DNA from 3 places in the Yersinia fenwicki genome. Region 3 is predicted to be linked to each of the others. Evidence: predicted binding sites of a transcription regulator. Region 3 holds the regulator's gene; each other region holds the start of a gene.

Region 1 (7,661 bases), 2.3 Mb from region 3:
TGACCTGCCAAATCAGCGATGGTAGCGGTGTGCTTACGCTGCGCTTTTTCAACTTCAATGCCGCGATGAAAAACAGCTTATCTCCAGGCAAGCATGTGATTGCCTATGGTGAGGCTAAACGAGGTAATACTGGCCCGGAAATCATCCATCCTGAATATCGTGTGCATGGCGAAAGTATTGGCGTTGAATTGCAGGAGTCATTGACCCCCGTTTACCCCACCACGGAAGGCATTCGTCAGGCAACACTGCGTAAACTGATTGATCAAGCTCTGGCGATGCTGGACTCCAGTGTTATTGCCGAACTGCTACCGATTGAATTAAGCCGCTCGCTGATCAGCTTGCCAGAAGCTATTCATACTTTGCATCGTCCACCAGCAGATATTCAATTAGCTGATTTAGAGCAAGGCAAACATCCCGCACAGCGACGCTTAATAATGGAAGAGTTGCTAGCCCATAACCTCAGCATGCTGGCAGTCAGGGCGGGAGCGCAGAGCTATCGGGCGCTACCACTGTTACCCGAAGAACAACTTAAACGACGTTTTCTTGCAGCATTACCCTTCACGCCAACCCATGCCCAGCAGCGGGTCGTGGCAGAGATCGAGCAAGATATGACGCATAACTTCCCCATGATGCGGCTGATTCAAGGGGATGTGGGTTCTGGCAAGACACTGGTTGCCGCACTGGCTGCACTGCGGGCTATTGCACATGGTAAGCAGGTTGCATTGATGGCACCGACTGAATTACTGGCTGAACAGCATGCGAATACTTTCCGCCAGTGGCTGGAGCCTTTAGGTTTGGAAGTTGGTTGGTTGGCCGGGAAACAAAAAGGTAAAGCGCGCCTGGCACAACAAGATGCTGTCGCTAGCGGCCAGGTCGCCATGGTCGTGGGGACTCACGCCATGTTTCAGGAACAAGTGCAATTCTCGGGATTAGCACTCGTTATTATTGATGAACAACATCGTTTTGGTGTTCATCAGCGGCTCGCATTATGGGAAAAGGGTGAGGAGCAAGGCTTCCATCCGCACCAGTTGATTATGACCGCGACGCCTATTCCCCGAACATTGGCCATGACGGCCTATGCTGATCTTGATACCTCAGTCATCGACGAACTGCCACCGGGTAGAACCCCGGTCACGACAGTGGCAATTCCGGATACCCGCCGCAGTGATGTTATTCAACGGGTCAAAAATGCCTGTTTAGAAGAGGGGCGGCAAGCTTATTGGGTCTGTACCTTAATTGAAGAATCTGAACTATTAGAAGCTCAGGCTGCAGAAGTCACCTGCGAAGAGCTGAAAATCGCCTTGCCGGAGATTAAAGTCGGTTTGGTTCATGGACGGATGAAAGGGGCGGAAAAACAGGCTGTTATGTTGGCCTTTAAGCAAGGTGAATTGCAGTTACTGGTTGCCACCACAGTAATAGAAGTTGGAGTTGATGTTCCGAATGCCAGTTTGATGATTATCGATAACCCAGAGCGATTAGGGTTAGCGCAATTACATCAGTTACGTGGCCGTGTTGGTCGCGGTGCTGTCGCCTCACACTGTGTTTTGCTGTATAAAACGCCGCTGAGCAAAACAGCTCAGATGCGTTTGCAAGTGTTGCGCGATAGTAATGACGGTTTTGTTATTGCTCAGCGGGATTTGGAAATACGTGGCCCCGGCGAGCTCTTAGGCACACGTCAGACTGGCAGTGCCGAGTTTAAAGTGGCTGATTTATTGCGCGATCAGGCGATGATCCCAGAAGTGCAACGAGTAGCTCGCCATCTGCATCAACAATATCCTGAACATGCGCAGGCATTGATAGAACGCTGGCTACCAGAGCGAACGCGTTATACAAATGCTTGATGAATAAAGGGCGGAAAAAACCGCCCCTTAAGACTATGACCTTACAATGGAATCATCCCACTATTGCGGGAAAGATTGGCAGTAACAGATATAGCTTAATCACGATAACATTGACGATATCAATAAAGAATGCACCAACCATTGGCACCACTAGGAAGGCTAAATGTGATGGGCCGAAACGGTCAGTAATGGCCTGCATATTGGCAATAGCCGTTGGTGTCGCGCCTAAACCGAAACCACAATGTCCCGCCGCTAACACTGCCGCATCATAATTTTTACCCATCAATCGATAAGTGACAAAGATAGCGTACAGTGCCATTGCCAATGCCTGTACCGACAAAATAACCAACATCGGCAATGCCAATGACGCCAGCTCCCACAGCTTTAGACTCATCAACGCCATTGCCAGGAACAGTGACAAACTGACGTTGCCCAGCACCGAGACTGCACGATCAAACACTTTATAGAAGCCAATTGCCGACAGCGAGTTACTGAGAATAACCCCGACGAATAACACACAGACAAAGGTCGGTAATTCAAACATCGAACCTCGCAGCCCGGCAGAAATTACTTGGCCAAGCATGAGGCAAATTGCGATCATGGCGATAGTTTCGGTCAACACCAATGAGGTGATCATGCGGCCGGCAGAGGGTTTTTCAAAAGCGGAAGGGACTTCGCTATCCTCTGGGGTACCATCTGGCGTGGAAGAGTGTTTTACCAAATAACGAGCCACCGGGCCGCCAATCAACCCACCCAGAACCAGACCAAATGTCGCGCAGGCCATAGCCACTTCGGTTGCATTTTCAAAGCCATAGCGCTCAACAAAAACTTTACTCCACGCAGCCCCAGTGCCGTGTCCACCTGATAATGTAATTGAACCGGCTAATAAACCCATTAGTGGGTCTAACCCCATCATTTTCGCGAGAGCAATACCAATCGCGTTCTGCATCAGTAACAGGCCTACGACGACAAAAACAAATACACTCAAGGCCTTACCGCCGGCACGTAAGCTGGCCAGATTGGCATTCAGGCCGATTGTTGCAAAGAATGCCAGCATCAAGGGATCTTTCAGCGACATATCAAAACTGATTTCCCAACCGAGAGTCTTTTGCATCAGCAGCATCATAAAAGCCACCAGCAAACCACCTGCAACCGGTTCAGGAATGGTATATTTTTTTAGAAAAGGGACAGTTTGTACAAGTTTTCGGCCTAACAATAAAACCAAACAGGCTGCGACTAGCGTGCCATAGGTATCGAGATGAAACATCTTGGTACTCCATGCGATTGAAATATCGAATAAAAATATGACGTTAGACAGTTCCTTAATAAACGCCAAAGCAGTAAGAGGGGGCGATTAGAAAAAAAAATGCCCCTAATTACAAGTTTAGTAAAAGAAAAACATGAACAAGCATGGGTATAAATATTTAAAAAAATGCAGCGCAACCGATTGCTTTTGTGAGGCGGATCATTAAAATGCCCTCTTTGCCGATCCGGGAATGCCACTCCATGTCTACGCAATCCGCCGAACTTGATACACCACAGCAGGCAACCACTCGCCCCAGCGAATTAATTTATCGTTTAGAAGACCGCCCTCCACTCGCGCAAACACTGTTTGCCGCAGGCCAACATTTACTGGCTATGTTTGTCGCGGTAATCACTCCTGGCTTACTGATTTGTCAGGCGCTAGGGCTGCCAGCGGAAGATACTCAACGAATTATCAGCATGTCCCTGTTTGCCTCTGGCCTGGCATCGCTGCTGCAAATTAAAACTTGGGGGCCGGTTGGCTCTGGCCTGCTATCCATTCAAGGCACCAGTTTTAACTTTGTTTCTCCACTGATTATGGGTGGTTTGGCGCTAAAAAACGGTGGGGCAGATATCCCGACTATGATGGCCGCCCTGTTCGGTACCTTAATGGTCGCATCTTGTACTGAAATTATATTGTCCCGTTTCCTGCATCTGGCGCGCCGTATTATCACCCCACTGGTATCCGGTATTGTAGTGATGATTATCGGCCTGTCATTGATTCAGGTTGGGCTGACCTCTATTGGCGGCGGTTATGCTGCGATGAGCGACCATACATTTGGTTCACCTAAAAACCTCATGTTGGCGGGCGCAGTACTCGTGGTCATAATTTTATTAAACCGCCAGCGCAACCCGTATCTACGTGTCGCCTCACTGGTTATCGCCATGGCAGTGGGTTACCTACTGGCGTGGACGTTGGGCATGCTACCAGAGAGTCGCCCTGTCGTTGACACCGCACTGATCACCATCCCAACGCCGCTTTATTATGGCTTATCTTTTGACTGGAACCTCCTGGTGCCATTAATGCTTATCTTCATGGTGACCTCACTTGAGACCATCGGGGATATCACGGCGACCTCGGATGTCTCAGAGCAACCCGTTCATGGCCCACTGTATATGAAGCGCTTAAAAGGGGGGGTTTTGGCGAATGGTTTGAACTCCATGCTATCAGCCGTGTTCAATACTTTCCCTAACTCCTGCTTCGGCCAAAATAATGGGGTTATCCAATTAACTGGCGTTGCCAGCCGCTATGTTGGTTTTGTTGTCGCACTGATGCTGATTGTGCTGGGCCTGTTCCCAGCCGTCGCTGGATTCGTTCAACATATTCCAGAGCCAGTGCTGGGCGGTGCCACTCTCGTGATGTTCGGAACGATTGCCGCTTCCGGTGTGCGTATCGTGTCACGCGAAATCCTTAATCGTCGCGCAATTATGATTATGGCGTTGTCATTAGCTGTCGGGATGGGTGTGGCGCAGCAACCACTGATTCTGCAATTTGCGCCCGATTGGATCAAAACCCTGCTTTCTTCCGGCATTGCTGCCGGTGGTATCACTGCTATAGTACTTAACCTCATCTTCCCACAAGAAAAATAATCTTTGCGTTAACACGTCTTTGAAATGGCCGGTCATAAATGACACCGGCCATTTTTTTATGCTCCGATAACTGATTGTCTATTGAGCTAAGGGACAATTTGCGGCATAAACAGAGTTCTCTATACAGACAGGCGTGGAAATACCGGATGAAATTTCTCGGGAAAGTGCTGCTAACGTTATTACTGCTACTAGTGCTGTCGATAGTGCTGTGCTATGTACTGCTTCAGACCAGTTGGGCTGCCGGTTGGCTAAGCCGCTGGGTGAGTGATAACAGCGAATATCGCCTCTCTCTGGGGAAAATAGATCACTCATGGTCCCAACCTGGGCAAGTCAGCTTTACTGATGTCACACTAGGACGGGCCAATCAACCCGCGTTTCTTATTGCCCAGCAGGCCGTATTGGGTCTGAGTTGGCGGCAACTGACTGAGCCTCGTCATTTTCTCAGCCTTAATTTGCAAAATGGGAGCTTAACGCTCAATAACAGCACCTCACCGCTTCCCTTGCAGGCTGATACTTTGAGGCTGACCAATATGGCGCTGAATACTACTATTGAACCGCAAAATAAGGCAGGTCAATGGAAAGTAACAGGCCAGCAAGTCAATGGCGGATTGATCCCTTGGCAACCAATGCCCGGCAATAGTCTGGGCGAAAATGCTCAATTTCAGTTTAGTGCCGGCTCATTGACGATTAATGGCATTACAGCCGAAAAACTTTATCTACAAGGCTCAATACAGAAAAACGCCCTGACTTTGAGTAATTTTGGGGCTGATATTGCGCAAGGGGAACTGACTGGGAGTGCCAGTCAATCGGCTGACGGAAGTTGGCTGGTCGACCGCCTGCGCTTGAGTAATATCCGTCTACAAACTCCCGCGACATTAGAAGATGTCTGGAATACATTCTTACAGCTCCCTCCTATCACGCTAAAACGATTTGATTTAATTGATGCGCGTGTTGAAGGGAAAAGCTGGGCATTTAATGATTTAGATCTCACACTAAAAAACATCACGTTTAAGCAAGGCGACTGGAAAAGTGACGAAGGTGAATTGTCCCTTAATGCTGGTGACATTATTAAAGGTAATATTCATCTGATTGATCCAATCGCGACATTTACATTGTCACCCGCTGGGGTGGCAATCAATCAGTTCTCCACTCGTTGGCAGGATGGATTGTTAAGAACTCAAGGTAATTGGCTGCGTGATAGCCACCGTCTACAACTCGATGAGCTGACACTGGTGGCACTGGTTTATACCCTTCCCACTGACTGGAAGCAGCAATGGCAGCAAACGCTGCCAAATTGGTTGTCTGAGGTCTATATCAGTAAGTTGAATGCTAACCGTAACTTATTGATTGATATCAGCCCGGACTTCCCGTTCCAAATTACGTCGCTGGATGCTGCGGGGACTAATCTGCTGCTGGCTAAAAATCACCAATGGGGAGTATGGTCCGGCTCATTGATGCTAAATGCTGGGAATGCGACTTTTAATAAAAATGATGTCCGTCGCCCGTCATTAGCTCTGAGCGCTAATGAACAGCAGATTACGGTTAGTGATTTAAGTGCGTTTACCAAAGAGGGGTTACTGGAAGCCACCGCCACTGTTGATCAAACACCTGACAGAGCATTATCCCTTGCGCTGACTGGCCGATCTGTAGACCTTAATATCTTACAAAACTGGGGCTGGCCAGCCTTACCGTTACAAGGGCTTGGTAATCTGAAATTACGGATATCAGGTAACCTGACAGCAGATAAACCATTGAAACCCACCATTAATGGCTCTATACAAGCCACTGACAGCCACGGGAAGCAAGTTAACCAGACGGTGCAATATGGCGAGGTGCATGGCGTAGTAGGGCAGTAAGCGAGCATAAACAGTGTGTCTAAGCTCTGTGAGCAATGACTCTGAACATCAACCGCCGATCACATGAAATATAACGTAATCGGCGTAAAGAGGTTTCTACATAAGGGGGAAAGACTTAGAATATTCGAAGAAACTTTGAGGGACATAATTGTTGATCTTATTATCATAGCAATAATCCACTATCTGCCGCTTACTGGAGACGCCGGCTTTTCTGTAGATATTTTGAATAATATTACAGACAGTTCCGGTTGATAAACGCAGTTTTTTCGCAATATTTTTGCTGGAAAATGAATGTAAAATATAAAATAATACTTCCCACTCTCTTTTGGTGAATAATTTTGACGGTGGGGTAAAAATCAGTGAAGTAGGTACTTTTATTTTAGTTAAGCGAGATAGAATGATATCCTCTACCGGTCTTACATGGAAAATAATTCCCTGAGATACCCCACTTTCATCTATTAACGGATATTTATCGCAGAAATTCGGCTTTAAATATGAAAGCCCATCCCACTCATGTATTTCAACTGAAGTTATCCGCTCTTGCGATAACTCTACCTTACGGTCATGAGCCTGAAACTCCATTTGAAACGCGGCTGTTGGTGAGGGTAATTCGCTATCTAATCGCCCTTCCAAATTGTATTTTTCTGATAACCCCAATAATTTATGATGTCGAGCATTTGAATAAATAAATCTTGATTGATTATCTCTTATTCCCCAAGGTTCTGAACTTCGTTCCCAAAACCTTATTAGTATTTCCAGTTGGTTCTTTAGAGTTTCATCCATGATATCCGCCTGTTGAATTTTAATTTTCCTTACATCAATGGAAATGAACCTGAGTATTCAAAGAAGCTCTGAGGGATGTAATTATTGATTTTCTTTTCATAGCAATAATCCACCATCTGTTGCCTACTAGAAACACCCGCCTTCTTATATATTTTCTGCGTAATATTATCGACTGTTCTGGAGGACAAATGGAGTTTCTTCGCAATATCCATACTTGATAAGGAATGTAAAATATAAAATAACGTCTCCCACTCCCTTTTTGAAAACAAATCAGATGGTGGGGTAAAAA
Region 2 (7,661 bases), 2.0 Mb from region 3:
GAGGTACTGACCGCGATAACGGCAAAAATCTTCCAACCGTCCACCATGATCAACTGAGCATAATTTACCACCGCCACGACCGCAGGAACAAAGAACAACAGCATTTCAGCCAACAACCAACGTGAACCAGCCTGAACCCAGCGCACCGGCAAAATCCGCAGCATAATCATAGCCAGCAGCAATAGCATGCCGACAATATTGGCGGGTAATGGTAGATGGAAAACGCTAACCAGTTGATCAGAAATAATAAATATCCCAGCATACAGTGCTACTTGAACCGGTACCTGTAAACGCATGAGAACAGACGGCGCAAAACTGCGTAACGCCAATGACATGAGAAACCCCGATGGGAAATTTTACCAGTGCTCAGTATAGGCCGCGGGCAACCTTGCGGAAAATGAATTAAAATCATTGGAATCATGCCTAAATGGCATACTTTTCCGCTCCGCTCACAGGAAAAATAATGGATATCCGAACACTGCGTTATTTCGTCGAAGTCGTGCGCCAGCAAAGCTTCACCCGAGCTGCGGAGAAGTTGTTTGTCACTCAACCCACCCTCAGCAAAATGCTGCGCAATCTGGAAAATGAGTTGGAGTGTAGTTTACTGACGCGTGAGGGGCGACGTCTGCATTTGACCGACAGCGGGCAGGCAGTTTATCAGCGTGGGCTGGTGATTCTCGACCAGTTTCAGCAGTTGGGAGCGGAGCTGGAAGACATTAGCTCATTAAAGAAAGGCAAGCTACGTCTAGGCATTCCGCCGATGGTTGGCACGCAAATGGCGGTACTTATCAGTGAATTTCGCGGCAGTTACCCCGGAGTAGAACTGCAAATTGCTGAATTTGGCGGTTTAACTGTGCAACAGGCGGTGCTCTCTGGGGAATTGGATTTAGCCCTAACGGCCCTCCCCGCTGATGCCGATTTACCGCTAACGTCATTACCGCTGTTCAGTCATCCATTGTGTGTGGTGGTGCCGCGCACCCCGTTTTGGCTTAATCGCACCACCCTCAGTATTCCTGAGTTAGCTGACCAATCCATCCTGATTTATAACGAAGATTTTGCCCTCTATCGCCAGCTAATGGATGCTTTTGCTGCCGGGGGATTTACACCGCAAATCGCCGTGCGCAGCGGTCAGTGGGACTTTCTGGCCGCGATGGTACAAGCCAATATTGGGATCGCCATTTTACCGGAACCTATCTGTCAGCGGCTGGATAAAAATGCACTGTTATGGCTACCATTAGAACCATTGATGCCTTGGCAATTAGGATTGATCTGGCGTCAGGGAAGTTACCTTTCTCACAGTGCGCAGGCGTGGATTAACCGCTGCCGTGAGTTTTGGCCCAATGGTTCGTTGGTGGAAATAAAACCGGCTACTGATCAGTAGCCGGATTGAAGAATATTAACCTTCTTTTTCGATCAGCAGCGCTTCCAGCAAATCCAGATCGTGCAACAGTTTTTGCAGAGTTTCGTTGCTGATTTTCTGTGTAGCACGCAAATGATACAGCTCACCGCGTTCAGCCCGCAGCGCGGTTAAGCGAAAGCGCCGCTCCAGATTTTCGATAAGTAAAGTGTTCTCGATTTCATCTTTACTGCCCGTTCGTCGACGCAAAGTCCCGATGACGCGAGAGCTGACCTCTTTTAGCAATTCAGGATCGATATTCTCCTCACTGCTGGCCGCCAGGCGTTCTTCCATTTTATTCAAGCTGACAATCGCCACTTCTGCCGCTGCCGCCCGCGCCAAACGAATCTCTTCGCGGCTAGCGCTTTTATCGGCAACAATTACGCCGCGCAATAATGGCGGTAAAGCAATAACCCCGACAATCACCGACAACAAAATGACGCCGGTGGCGATAAACACCAATTGATAACGGGATGGGAAGGCCGAACCATCACTGAGGAATAAAGGGATGGACAGCACACCGGCCAGTGTAATTGCCCCACGCACCCCGGCAAACGAGGCAACCCACAGTTCGCGGGTGGTGTAATTACTGAACTCCAATGGCCGCTTGCTCAACAAACGCTTACTGAGTTTCTTCATCGACCACAGCCAGCCAAAACGCAGCACCAGCAATGCACCATAAATGATGGCGACGTCGGCAAACAGATTCCAGGTTTGAATCGTCGGATCTAACTCAGCCTGCACAATTGAGGTTTCGAGAATCCCCGGTAATTGTAGGCCCAGCAGGATAAACACCATGCCGTTAAACACGAATTCCAGCATCGACCATACACTGTCGGCACGTAATCGCATGGTGAGCGGAGCATTGCGGATCACACCAGACTGACTAATGGTCATACCCGCCGCCACTGCGGCTAAAATACCGGACACACCAATATGTTCTGCAATCAAATATGAGGCAAATGGCAACAGCAGCAATAAGACGATTTGTGTTGCCGGATCATCGCCACTCCAGCGGCTCATCAGGCGCAGCGACTTACTGTATAGCCAAGTAACGGCCACACCAGCCAGCAGGCCACCAATCGCTACTTTCAGGAATTCCAGCGTCGCGCCGGACACTGTAAACACCATAGTGCCCATGGCAACGGCAATAGCAAACTTCAGCGCCACCAGACCGGAAGCATCATTCATCAATGCCTCCCCTTCCAGCACGCCCATAATTGATTTAGGTATACGCCCTTTCCCCACGATACCAGACAATGCAACGGCATCGGTAGGCGACAGCACTGCCGCCAGCGCAAAGGCGGCAACCAGCGGAATACCAGGCACCATCCAGTAAATCAGATAACCGATACCCACCACTGTGACCAATACTAAGGCCAAAGCCAAACCAAATATTTCCCGCCCGTGGTGAATAAACTCCCGCGTCGGTGTTTTCCAGCCATCAGCAAACAGTAGCGGCGGAATAAACAAAACCAGGAATAATTCCGGGTCAAAATCAACATGCAAACCAAAGTGGGGCCAGGCCAACAAAGCACCACAGACAATCTGCATAAGAGGGAGGGGAACTTGAAACGGTAACATTCTCGTGACAACGCCAGAAAGCGACACCACTAAAATCAGAATGAGGATTGTAAAAAAGATTTCCATGCTTTCCTTAGACTCAACTCAACGCAACACAAAACCTGATCGTACTCACCCACAAACAGGGGCGACGTGCAGCTTTTGATAGTAGATCAATTTTTTGTGCAATGGGGAAAAAAATCGGTAATTGATGGCAAGAAAATACAAAGAAAGTAGGGGTATTATCGAGCGTAATGGCATCGGGAACATATTCATCCCGATGCCAACCAAGACTCAAGGCTTAGATTGCCCAACCGCCAGCGTAGAATGCCACCAGCGCCACAGCGATAATTACAGTGCCAAGATTCAGCTTACGCCATTCACCGGAGCAAATACGGCCAATCACCAATGAACTGAAGCCCAGCATAATACCGGTCACGATATTGCAAGTCAGCACGATAAACACCGCGCAGAGCAAGCCAGACATAGCATCAACGAAATCTTCAAAGTCCAGTTTAGAAACGTTGCTCAGCATCAGCAAACCGACATACATCAGGGCCGGAGCAGTTGCATAAGCTGGAACCAAATAGGAGAGTGGTGAGAGAAACAGAATCAGCAAGAACAAGATACCGACGACGGTCGCTGTCAGGCCAGTTTTGCCGCCTGCCGCAGTACCGGCCGCTGATTCAATGTAAACTGCCGCTGGCGCTGCACCCACTAAACCGGCGAAGATGCTGCTGACGGAGTCAGAAGTCAGCGCTTTACCGCCACTGATAATCTGGCCGTCTTTATCCAACAAGTTTGCTTGCCCTGCTACCGCACGGATAGTGCCAGTGGCATCAAACACCGCAGTCATCACCAGTGCCAGCACACTTGGTAGCACCACGGGTTTCAGCGCGCCCATAATATCAAGACTAAAAATCAATGAGTTGCCGTTTTCATCTGCCAGACTTGGCATGGCAAACAATCCTTGATACTTAACACTTGGATCAAAAATCAAACCGATAATTGAGATGGCAATAATCACCAACAGAATGCCACCCGGCACCCGCAGTTTTTCCAGACCAAAAATCACTGCCAGACCTAATAACGTCATAATGACGGGGAAAGAGGTAAATGCGCCCAGCGCGACCGGTAAACCTTCAATTGGGTTTTTGATAACCAGACCGACACCGTTAGCAGCAATCAGCAGCAGGAACAGGCCGATACCAATTCCGGTGCCATGCGCCACCCCCATTGGCAGATTACGCAATATCCACGAGCGAATCCCCGTCACGGAGATAATGGTAAACAGCACCCCCATCAGGAATACCGCCCCCAGAGCCACGGGAATACTGATATGTTGGCCTAATACCAAGCTAAATGCAGTAAATGCTGTCAATGAGATGGCGCAACCAATCGCCATCGGTAGGTTCGCCCACAAGCCCATCAGCAAAGAACCTAAGCCCGCGACCAGACAGGTGGCAACGAATACCGCTGTTGGTGGGAAGCCCGCTTTACCCAACATGCTCGGCACAACAATGACCGAATAGACCATCGCTAAAAAGGTCGTCAGACCGGCCAGCACTTCCTGACGTACATTACTGCCACGTTCACTAAGCTTGAAAAACGCATCAAGCGAACTCTTCGGCTTTACAGCCTGGTTCACTTGAGGATTGTTGCTAGACATGGTTATGTCCCCTGTGTGTCATTTAAAAGTCGTCAACAAGTCACGCGCCCTTTCCATACGTAATCGTTTCCGTCCATGCCGATAAACTCGCCAATTCCCCCAATGTCGATATGACGGAGAAAATAGCAAACGATTAGCTGGAAACACACATGACTGAAAAAATCGAAGTTTAGGGTAGATGAAATTCAAAGCAAACGATTATCTAGCTATTCACAGCGACTAATCAACATCAGAAAGCGGCATTTAATGCATTTTCTTACATTAATTTGTCTGGGGGCATGTAATTCGAGTTACATGAAGGCGGGAAACGAAGTGTGAGCGAGCTCACACCCGTTTTTCTTATCTAACTCTTGATAGGCTTATCCGTTTTCTAATTTGAACGCGCCGCCCTTTTCAATCGCCTGTTGATAAGCTGGGCGCTGATGAATACGCACTAAGAAATCTTGCAGTTTCGGGAACCCCACAAGGCCGCTGCGCATATTTATTGCCTCAATAGGAAAACTCATCTGAATATCTGCGGCACTGAAATCACTTCCCGCAAACCATTGATTCTTTTCTAAATACTGTTCCAGATAATCGCGATGAGTAGCAATTTGCTTATTCAGATAATTTTTCTGCACCCCATCACCCAATGCTTTGGCGACCGGACGAATAATCCACGGAACAGGCGGCCCACCGAAACGGCTAAAGATAAGCTTCATCACCAGCAATGGCATCAATGAGCCTTCGGCGTAATGCATCCAGTAACGAAATTGCTGTCGATCATAATGGCCGGTGGGCTTAAACAAGCCTTGCGCATCATAGGTTTCCTGCAAATACTCGATGATGGCACCCGATTCCGCCAGTGTCAGATCGCCATCAGTAATCACCGGTGATTTCCCCAAGGAATGGATTTTTTTCAACTCCGGAGGTGCCAGTAAACTACCAGGATCGCGCTCATAGCGCTTCAACTCATAAGGAACTTGCAGTTCCTCCAACATCCATAAGATTCGTTGTGAACGTGAATTATTCAGATGATGAACAATAACCATGATCAATCTCCATGGGAGGAATATCAGAGTATTGATTATAAGCATAAAAAATATTTTTGTTTATGGCGCCGTGAGATGAAACATGACGTTACGCTCTGCGAGCAGAGTAAACTCTGCCCGAGATGATAATTTAGTGTATTAATGGCTGCTGTTTATTTTTTAAGGAGATATCCTTTAATTTCTCTGTAGGGACATTACAGACTATTTCGCGAATAATTCCGGCGATCGACTTTTCTGGGAAGCTTTCCCATTGCCCAATACTATCGCGTTTGGCGATAACCTTTCCTTTAGCGAAAAGCTCAGAAAAATACACTCTGTCGAATATTGCGCGTTCTGGTCTGTCACAGTTGATAACATTAATAGCACTCGAACTTTTGATCGATACGCCATCTGATTTGGAAATAACAGTAGCCTCTTTATAGTTATTGATTAAATAAAACTGGCGTAGATGAGCGTTGCCATTATAAAGCGATATACTTTCGAAAGATAAATAAGTCGTTGTATCTTTATTATCAACTAATTTAGCCATATGAGGAGGAATATCTACTTTTTGAGTTGCATGGGGTGCGCACCCTGTTAACCATGCTATTCCTGCAATAATAAAAAATCGTTTCATTATTCATTCCCTGCGGCAATATCTGGTCGTTCCTGGAGCAGAAGAGCCCGATCGATATTGCCCTGAATGGAACAGCTCAGCAAAGATTTGCCATTTTTGTTACTCAGCATCACGACCTTTTCAGCACTATCTTTCGCTGGAGCAATACCATCAATAGCTGAAGGATTCGGCTGCCATGGTTGTGTCAGTTCGACTTTGATTTGTGGATGAGTTATATAAAGTCCATTATTATTTTGCCATTTCACTTCGGGCGTTAAAGCGATAACTTTCTCGACAGGCTCATCAATTAATACTCCCCAGAAATAATATTTACCTAACTTCCCTAGATCTTCACTCTGCTCATAATAACCGGAGAGGGTCAAGTCACCATCGCGGAATGTATGAGTAAAGTAAGCAATTGTCCCTTCTTTATCCGTCACCGGCACCCAGGCAATTGCTTTATGGTCATCTTGGACACGGACCACTTTTTTCAGCGCTGTACGCTGCTGATAGAGCGTTTCGAAAAACTGAGGATTACATTGTATAAGACTGTCGGTAAAAGTAGCGGCAATGCTGCTACTCATAGAGACACCTAAAAACGAGGTAATAAATAAAACTTTCGATACAGACATACCTATCCCTTTTATCATCTGCTGCACGTCTTTTAGCAGCGCATTAGGCTTAGTCGCCAACCCGGTGACTCGCTAAGGTTTTTTTATCGGCAAGCTCAACAATGTACTTTAGCCCTTTTATTTTTCTTAACATCGATTTAGTCATGTGATGGCCGATGCAAACTCTATTATGTGTAGCCATAAAAAAACCCCGCCAAGGCAGGGTTTATTTCTATCACCAGTGTGACTGGTACTAAGCAAGTCGTAGGATCAGAACGGAATATCGTCGTCAAAATCCATTGGTGGCTCATTGCCGCCTTGTGGTTGTGCTGCTGGCGCTGATTGAGCCGGGCGTGAAGCCTGCTGGCCACCGCTGAACTGGTTGCCACCTTGTGGCTGCTGAGGTTGACCCCAACCGCCTTGCGCGCCACCGTCTTGTGGTGCACCACCACCCGCCGGAGCACCACCGCCTTGACGGCCACCCAGCATTTGCATGGTGCCGCCCACGTTAACCACAACTTCAGTGGTGTATTTCTCAACACCAGCCTGATCTGTCCATTTACGGGTTTGCAATGCGCCTTCGATATAGACCTGAGAGCCTTTGCGCAAATACTCACCAGCAACTTCCGCTAGTTTGCCGAACAACACCACACGGTGCCATTCCGTCTTTTCTTTCTGCTCGCCGGTTGCTTTATCACGCCAGCTTTCGGAAGTGGCCAGGGTGATATTGGCAACAGCGCCGCCATTCGGCATGTAGCGGACTTCCGGGTCTTGGCCCAAATTCCCGACCAAAATC
Region 3 (7,661 bases):
AACTCGTTGACGTATGGTTGATTTAAGTCCATTAGCCGTGTGAAAAAACAACAATTGCGACGCCATTAACGTTTTCTCACAATATCGACTAAAATCCTGTAGCTCTCTGCTTTTTTATATCCGGAGTTTCGGCAATACTGTGACTCTTCGTATTCATTTCAGGGCCAAGGTTGGTAGCGTTATTATGCGTTTAATACTTACGCTGTTTGTGCTGCTGTTTACCCAGCTATTTCTAAACCTCGCACATGCGTCGCCGCAGGCTCACGTCTCGGCTGAGCAAAAAAAAGGCCAAGTCAGCCAGGCCAGTCCTGATGACCGTAAAAAGCGTAAAGCTGATAAAAGTACTAAAAAATCCAAAATTGATAGCAATAAAACTAATAATAAAAATGTGACAAATAAAATAGCGACCAACAACGATAAAAAGAAAACGGCAGCTACCGCCAGCAAAACCATTAAGAAAAAGGTACAGGAAGTCAGTAGACCTACTAGCAAAAAAATCACTAGTAGCAAAAACGCGAATATTAAAACTGCTAGCAATAAAAAAGCGACAGTTAAAAAAACCGAAAAAGTAGCTTATGGCCGTCATCGCAATAAAGCCCAAGGTAAAGCCGCAACCGAATTAGTAGCAAACAGTAAAATAAAACTCAGTCCTGCGCACAAAAAACGCTACCAGCATGCTAAGCAGACCGCAATGAGCAAACTGATGAAGCAAGTGGGAAAACCTTATCGCTGGGGTGGCACCTCCCCTAATACTGGTTTTGATTGCAGCGGGCTTATTTACTACGCCTATAAAGATGTCATCAGAATAAAAATGCCACGCACAGCTAATGAAATGTATCATTTGCGTGATGCGGCACCGGTTAAGCGCGCTGAATTAGAAAGTGGTGATTTAGTTTTCTTCAATATTGCTAATCGCGGTGTTGCTGATCATGTCGGCGTTTATTTGGGCAACGGTAAATTTATTCAGTCACCACGCACCGGTGAAGAAATTCGTATCAGCATGCTAGATAACGACTACTGGCAAGATCATTATGTCGGTGCGCGTCGTGTTGTGACGCCGAAAACTATCCGCTAAGCCAAACCTCGCACCCGGTAGCCCTATCGGGTGCTTATAGAGCAGCCAAACTCCAAACAGCCAATATCCCATCAAATGGTGTGGTTATACCTGTCATTCCTGTTAAAAGTTGTTAAGATTAATACCCATAATAAAACTACAACAATTATGATTTTAACCGCTCCTCACCACATCTTAGTGAGCTAACGTTCGGATTTGAAGAGCAAACACCCTGAGCAACCCCGAAAGGAGAGAGCTATGTCTTTTGAATTACCGGCATTACCTTATGCACAAAATGCACTGGAACCCCACATTTCTGCTGAAACGCTTGAATACCATTACGGCAAGCACCACAACACCTATGTAGTAAATCTCAATAACCTGATCAAGGATACTGAGTTTGCAGGTAAATCCTTGGAAGAGATTGTCAAAACCTCCAGTGGCGGTATTTTTAACAATGCAGCTCAAGTCTGGAACCACACCTTTTACTGGCACTGTTTGTCACCTAATGGCGGTGGCGAACCCACCGGAAAAGTCGCCGATGCCATTAATCGATCTTTTGGATCTTTTGCTGAATTTAAAGAGCAATTTACTGATGCAGCGGTGAAAAACTTTGGTGCGGGCTGGACTTGGCTGGTCAAGAAAGCGGATGGCACGTTAGCTATTGTCAGCACATCAAATGCGGCAACACCGCTGACGACAACTGATAAGCCATTGTTAACCGTAGATGTGTGGGAGCACGCTTACTATATTGATTATCGTAATGCGCGACCAAAATATCTGGAGAATTTCTGGGCATTGGTGAATTGGTCTTTTGTTGAGAAAAACTTAGCCTGAAAAGACGAGAAGCAAAAGACGCCGTGTAATCACATTACCAGCAGAAATAATTAAGGGCGGGTTAACCGCCCTACTTATCACTTCACACCGGCACGCGGCTTAATTAATTCATGACCGCTACGAAGCTAAAGGCAATAATCATCGCCAGCGCACCAACAGTCGTAATCAGCGACATTTTCAAATTGGTATCCATAAGAACTCCTCAGTCGGTTAATTTTTATACTCGTTATACTTCAAGTCGCATGTGCGTCGGCTAGGTTCACTCACTCGAATTATTTAAAGTATAGTAAGGTAAAGGCACATAGTTAGTGCGTTAAATTATTTTCCCACAGTTAAGAAAAAAAATCTTGTCCTCATTACGCACTTTATAACATTGATTACCTCTTCCACTTTTCCTTCAGATCAGCCAAAATTCGCAGTTCATAACTGTATGCCGACTAATAACGTCTAATAAATACACTCAGACGACCATCTGACTTAGCTCTCCAGCCTACTATATTGTTTCTGTCTGAGCGGTGTTCGAGTCATGCAGGCAAACGATTAACATAATACTTACCTGCTGTAACAGGTGAGCTTAGGAGTCATTCTTTTTATGGCAACGATTAAAGATGTGGCCAAACACGCGGGTGTGTCTACTACCACCGTTTCGCACGTTATCAACAAAACTCGTTTCGTCGCCGAAAACACCAAGGCTGCCGTGTGGGCGGCTATTAAAGAACTGCATTATTCGCCGAGTGCTGTGGCGCGCAGTTTGAAAGTTAATCATACTAAATCAATTGGCTTATTGGCGACATCCAGTGAAGCCCCCTATTTCGCTGAAGTGATCGAAGCGGTTGAAAATAGCTGTTATAGCAAAGGTTACACGCTGATTTTGTGTAACTCTCATAATAATCTGGATAAACAAAAAGCCTATTTGGCGATGCTGGCACAAAAGCGTGTTGATGGCTTATTGGTGATGTGTTCTGAATATCCGGAACAGTTACTGGGAATGTTAGAGGATTATCGCAATATTCCGATGGTAGTGATGGATTGGGGAACCGCCCGTGGCGATTTTACCGACTCGATTATTGATAACGCATTCGAAGGCGGTTATTTAGCTGGCCGTTATCTTATTGAGCGTGGTCACCGCGATATCGGGGCTATCCCCGGCCAGTTATCGCGTAATACCGGTGGCGGTCGCCATCAGGGCTTCCTAAAAGCATTAGAGGAGGCCAATATCACCCTGCGAGAAGAATGGGTAGTTCAAGGTGATTTTGAGCCAGAATCCGGCTATAAAGCCATGCATCAAATTCTGACACAAAAGCATCGTCCGACTGCTGTGTTCTGTGGTGGCGATATTATGGCAATGGGTGCGATATGCGCCGCAGATGAATTAGGCTTGCGTGTGCCACAAGATATTTCAGTGATCGGGTATGACAATGTGCGTAATGCCCGCTATTTCTCACCGGCGTTGACCACCATTCATCAGCCGAAAGAGCGATTGGGTGAAACGGCTTTTGCTATGTTACTCGACAGAATTATCAGCAAACGTGAAGACCCTCAAACGATTGAGGTACATCCTAAGCTGGTCGAACGCCGCTCTGTTGCTGATGGTCCATTCCGCGATTATCGCCGCTAAATACTTAGTCTGCCGGTAGCGCACTGTTACCGGCTGCTAATTCTGCCAAATCTCATCATCTGTGCCCTTATCATCTCTTAACCACTCATCATTTAACGTGACACTGTCACCCAAATATTCCAGCATCCAGGCTAGAGCTGGGGAATGGTTATTCTGCTCCCACGTCAAGCAACATGGGCTAGCAGGTAATGGTTCCGCGAGTGTTAGTGCCACCAGTTTCCCTTGTGCAATCAGGGGCGACACCATATGAGCGGGTACCATTCCAATACATAACCCCTCACACAAACAGTCTATGCCCGGTGCCCAATCCGGCGCCACTAATCGCTGCTGGTTATCCAACGTCCATGCATCTCGTTTCGGCAAATTTCGTGCAGTATCCTCTAAACAAAGAGAGGGATAAGGCCGCAACTGATCGTCATTGAGTGGCCCGGTTAGCTGCGCTAAAGGATGATTAACACTCACGACACAATGCCAGGTCAGAAAACCCATGTCGCGAAAGACAAACCGCCCGCCAACAGGGATGGCACGAGTCGCACCAATGGCCATATCCGCTTGCCCATCCACTAGCGCATCCCAAACACCGTTAAAGACTTCATAGCGCACCCGCAATTCAATATCGGGAAAATGACGATAAAAATCCAACACTAAACGGCGGCTCCGCTGAGGTTTGACGATCTTATCGACCACGATATTTAATTGCCCACGCCAGCCATTCGCCACTTGTTGACATTGACGACGTGTGTCATTCATTTTTTTGATAACATCACGCGATTCTTTAATAAAAACTTTACCTGCTTCGGTCAATTCTACATCGCGATGGCGTCGCGCAAATAGTGGCACCGCCAACCACTCCTCCAATTGGCGCACGGTATAACTTATCGCAGACGGTACGCGATGTAATTCTTGCGCAGCAGCACTGAAACTCCCGGTGCGTGCAACGGCATCCACTACATCCAATGAGTATTCTGACCACATGGTTTGGCACTTCCTTTAGACGGAACATTTGATATCAATTTTTTTGACAGCATGGCGCAAATATTAGCGTTTCACAACAGAATATCTCGCCGTTAGAATTCTCCCCCGCAATTAATTTTCAATAACAAAAATTTACCTGCAAAAACTATAATTTAGCCAAAATCATTGGAACCACCGGCAGGCGGCTAACACCCCTGCGGTTTCAAGGACGATGGATATAATGAGAAACAACAATGAAAACAACGTCGAGCTTCATGTTCTACCTGGCAGGTTTGAGCATGTTAGGGTATCTGGCCACTGACATGTATTTGCCCGCATTTGGTGCTATGCAACAAGAATTACAAACCTCCGCTGGCTCTATCAGCGCCAGTCTCAGTATCTTTCTCGCGGGTTTCGCTATGGCCCAACTTATCTGGGGACCCGTTTCGGACAAAATAGGCCGCAAACCCGTACTGTTAGCAGGATTGGGTTTATTTGCCATCGGCTGCCTGGGGGTTTTATGGGTTGAAACTGCAGCGCAGTTATTGATTTTGCGCTTTATTCAGGCGGTGGGGGTCTGTTCCGCTGCGGTGAGCTGGCAAGCATTAGTGGTCGATCGCTATCGCGATGGCAAAGCCAACCGAGTATTTGCGACTATTATGCCATTAGTGGCGTTATCCCCTGCGCTCGCGCCATTACTGGGCGCCTGGTTATTAAACCATTTCAGCTGGCGCTCAATTTTTGTCGTGCTATTAGCGATTACTCTGCTGTTACTGATCCCGACGGCCTTGCTTAAGGAACGGAAAAAAACAGCTTCGAATAACGTAGATAAAAACAAAAGTGCCATTAGTTTCTGGCAGTTACTGAAATCTCCGGCATTCAGCGGCAATGTGATGATGTTTGCGGCATGCAGCGCCGGATTTTTCGCTTGGTTAACGGGTTCACCTTTTATTTTAGGTGATATGGGATATAGCCCGAATGTCATTGGTTTGAGTTATGTTCCGCAAACATTAGCCTTTTTGCTGGGGGGATTTGGTTGTCGTAGTGCATTGAGTCGAATCAAAGGTAACACCCTGCTACCGTGGCTATTAGCCGGTTATGCTATCAGTATGATTGCACTCTATATGATAGCAACGCTGACAACGCCAACACTGATGACCTTACTTATTCCGTTCTGCTTAATGGCGCTTGTGAATGGTGCCTGCTACCCTATTATCGTAGCAAATGCATTAATGCCCTTTCCAGCCAATACGGGCAAAGCAGCCGCATTGCAAAACACATTACAACTGGGCTTGTGTTTTATTGCCAGCATGATGGTGTCGGCCTATATCAGCCAACCTTTGCTGGCAACCGTCACAGTAATGCTGTCAACGGTAGTTTTAGCCGCATTGGGATATGGCCTTCATTGCTCTGCGCTGAGGAAAGAAAAAGTCCATACTAACAATAAGGACTATAATTGCACGGAGTCATAATTCCTTGTAAAAATAGTCACTAAGCGAAATTTTGGCCGGGAAAGATTTAGTATTGAGAAAGCTTCCCGGCAGGCCTATACTCGGTTTAATCAATTAGAATATCATTTAAAAAAAGCATTATCTTCAGCATTTACTGGACGCGTGGATTGCGTCACATTGACTCTTATGGATGAGTTGCCCTAAGTTAGGGTTTCTTCTTAATCTTCCTCTGTCCGTAATGGATACCAGACACCAGTTTTATTGGTAAGTATCTGCGCATATAGACTTTATCGCGGGTCATAAGTCAGAAGAAAGTGATGGAGAAGCTATGAGTTCATCCTGTATAGAAGACCAGAGTATTCAAGAAAATCCGTGGTTTCGCATTGTACAAGAAATGCTGAATCGCGCTGATATTGAAATCAATGGCTCACGTCCCTTCGATATTAGAGTCAATAACCCAGATTTTTTTAAGCGGGTATTACAAGAAGGATCTTTGGCATTAGGTGAGAGTTATATGGATGGCTGGTGGGAATGCGAACGGTTGGATATTTTCTTCCACCGCGTTCTTAGAGCCGGTCTGGAGCATCAACTTCCACACCATTTCAAAGATACTTTACGTATTGCTGCCGCACGTATTATCAATTTGCAATCAAAGAAACGGGCCTGGATTGTCGGTAAAGAACATTACGATCTCGGTAATGATCTGTTTAGCCTAATGCTCGACTCCAATATGCAATATTCTTGCGCCTATTGGAAAGATGCAACCACCCTCGAGCAAGCCCAGGAAAATAAATTGCAGATGATCTGTGAGAAGCTGCAATTAGCACCAGGCATGAAACTACTCGATATTGGTTGTGGCTGGGGTGGGCTTGCCGCTTACGCCGCGCGCCATTTCGGGGTGTCGGTTTCAGGTGTAACGATTTCAGCTGAACAGCAAAAGTTGGCCCAAAAACGCTGTGAAAGTTTGGACGTCACAATTTTACTGCAAGATTATCGCGACCTGGATGAACAATTCGATCGTATTGTCTCGGTGGGAATGTTCGAACATGTTGGCCCCAAAAATTACAACACCTACTTCGAGGTGGTTAAGCGTAATTTAAAACCTGACGGATTATTTTTGCTGCATACTATCGGCGCTAATCGTACTGATCTGAGCGTTGACCCGTGGATTGATAAATATATTTTCCCCAATGGGTGTCTGCCGTCCGTACAACATATTGCCAAGGCCAGCGAGCCTTATTTCATCATGGAAGATTGGCATAATTTTGGGGCAGATTACGACCGAACACTGATGGCCTGGTATGAACGTTTCCAAGCAGCATGGCCGAGTTTAGTGGAAAATTATTCGCCTCGATTTGAGCGGATGTTTAGCTATTATCTGAATGCCTGTGCCGGTGCATTCCGCGCGAGGGATATTCAATTGTGGCAGGTATTGTTCAGCCCCAACGGGGTAGAAGGTGGGATTCGGGTTACTCGTTAATATCTAACGTGATCCTTTTTTAAAAAAGGCAGGCGCACATCCGTCCTGCCTTTTAGCATTCTATGCGCGAGCGACTTTTTCAACCGCTGCTGCTATCTGCGCAATTTCACGTTGCGCCAATACCCGTTCAACGGTATCCACTACAGCCTGTGTTTGTGGATCTATTTCAATATTCACCCGATGCCCCAGTCGCTTTTTACCTAATGTGGTTCGCGCCAGTGTTTCCGGAATCAAATGAACGCAAAAACGGTTACCCACCACCTCGCC

What was found. Region 3 encodes PurR, which represses purine synthesis genes. Its sites were predicted from a motif close to CANGCAAACGTTTGCNTG; they were not measured.
Positions count from the first base shown of each region.
Region 1: gltS (sodium/glutamate symporter) is a predicted target of PurR. The motif match lies at 3,278-3,295, and genes of this name have one in related genera.
Region 2: ACF3VQ_RS01670 (NCS2 family permease) is a predicted target of PurR. The motif match lies at 4,685-4,702, and genes of this name have one in related genera.

Region 1 is NZ_CP170755.1:4,631,609-4,639,269, forward strand. It holds gene recG (ATP-dependent DNA helicase RecG) at 1-1,841, shown strand, start outside; gene gltS (sodium/glutamate symporter) at 1,894-3,108, opposite strand; gene ACF3VQ_RS21090 (uracil-xanthine permease family protein) at 3,348-4,733, shown strand; gene ACF3VQ_RS21095 (AsmA family protein) at 4,880-6,589, shown strand; gene ACF3VQ_RS21100 (helix-turn-helix transcriptional regulator) at 6,686-7,372, opposite strand; gene ACF3VQ_RS21105 (helix-turn-helix transcriptional regulator) at 7,402-7,661, opposite strand, start outside.
Region 2 is NZ_CP170755.1:373,864-381,524, reverse strand. It holds gene ACF3VQ_RS01685 (CidA/LrgA family protein) at 1-335, opposite strand, end outside; gene ACF3VQ_RS01680 (LysR substrate-binding domain-containing protein) at 464-1,381, shown strand; gene ACF3VQ_RS01675 (Na+/H+ antiporter) at 1,397-3,046, opposite strand; gene ACF3VQ_RS01670 (NCS2 family permease) at 3,261-4,628, opposite strand; gene ACF3VQ_RS01665 (glutathione S-transferase family protein) at 4,988-5,659, opposite strand; gene ACF3VQ_RS01660 (surface-adhesin E family protein) at 5,790-6,275, opposite strand; gene ACF3VQ_RS01655 (hypothetical protein) at 6,275-6,886, opposite strand; gene ssb1 (single-stranded DNA-binding protein SSB1) at 7,136-7,661, opposite strand, start outside.
Region 3 is NZ_CP170755.1:2,331,569-2,339,229, forward strand. It holds gene ACF3VQ_RS10755 (C40 family peptidase) at 185-1,075, shown strand; gene sodB (superoxide dismutase [Fe]) at 1,313-1,891, shown strand; gene ACF3VQ_RS10765 (YnhF family membrane protein) at 1,995-2,084, opposite strand; gene purR (HTH-type transcriptional repressor PurR) at 2,484-3,509, shown strand; gene punR (DNA-binding transcriptional activator PunR) at 3,546-4,484, opposite strand; gene punC (purine nucleoside transporter PunC) at 4,718-5,935, shown strand; gene cfa (cyclopropane fatty acyl phospholipid synthase) at 6,243-7,394, shown strand; gene ACF3VQ_RS10790 (riboflavin synthase subunit alpha) at 7,455-7,661, opposite strand, start outside.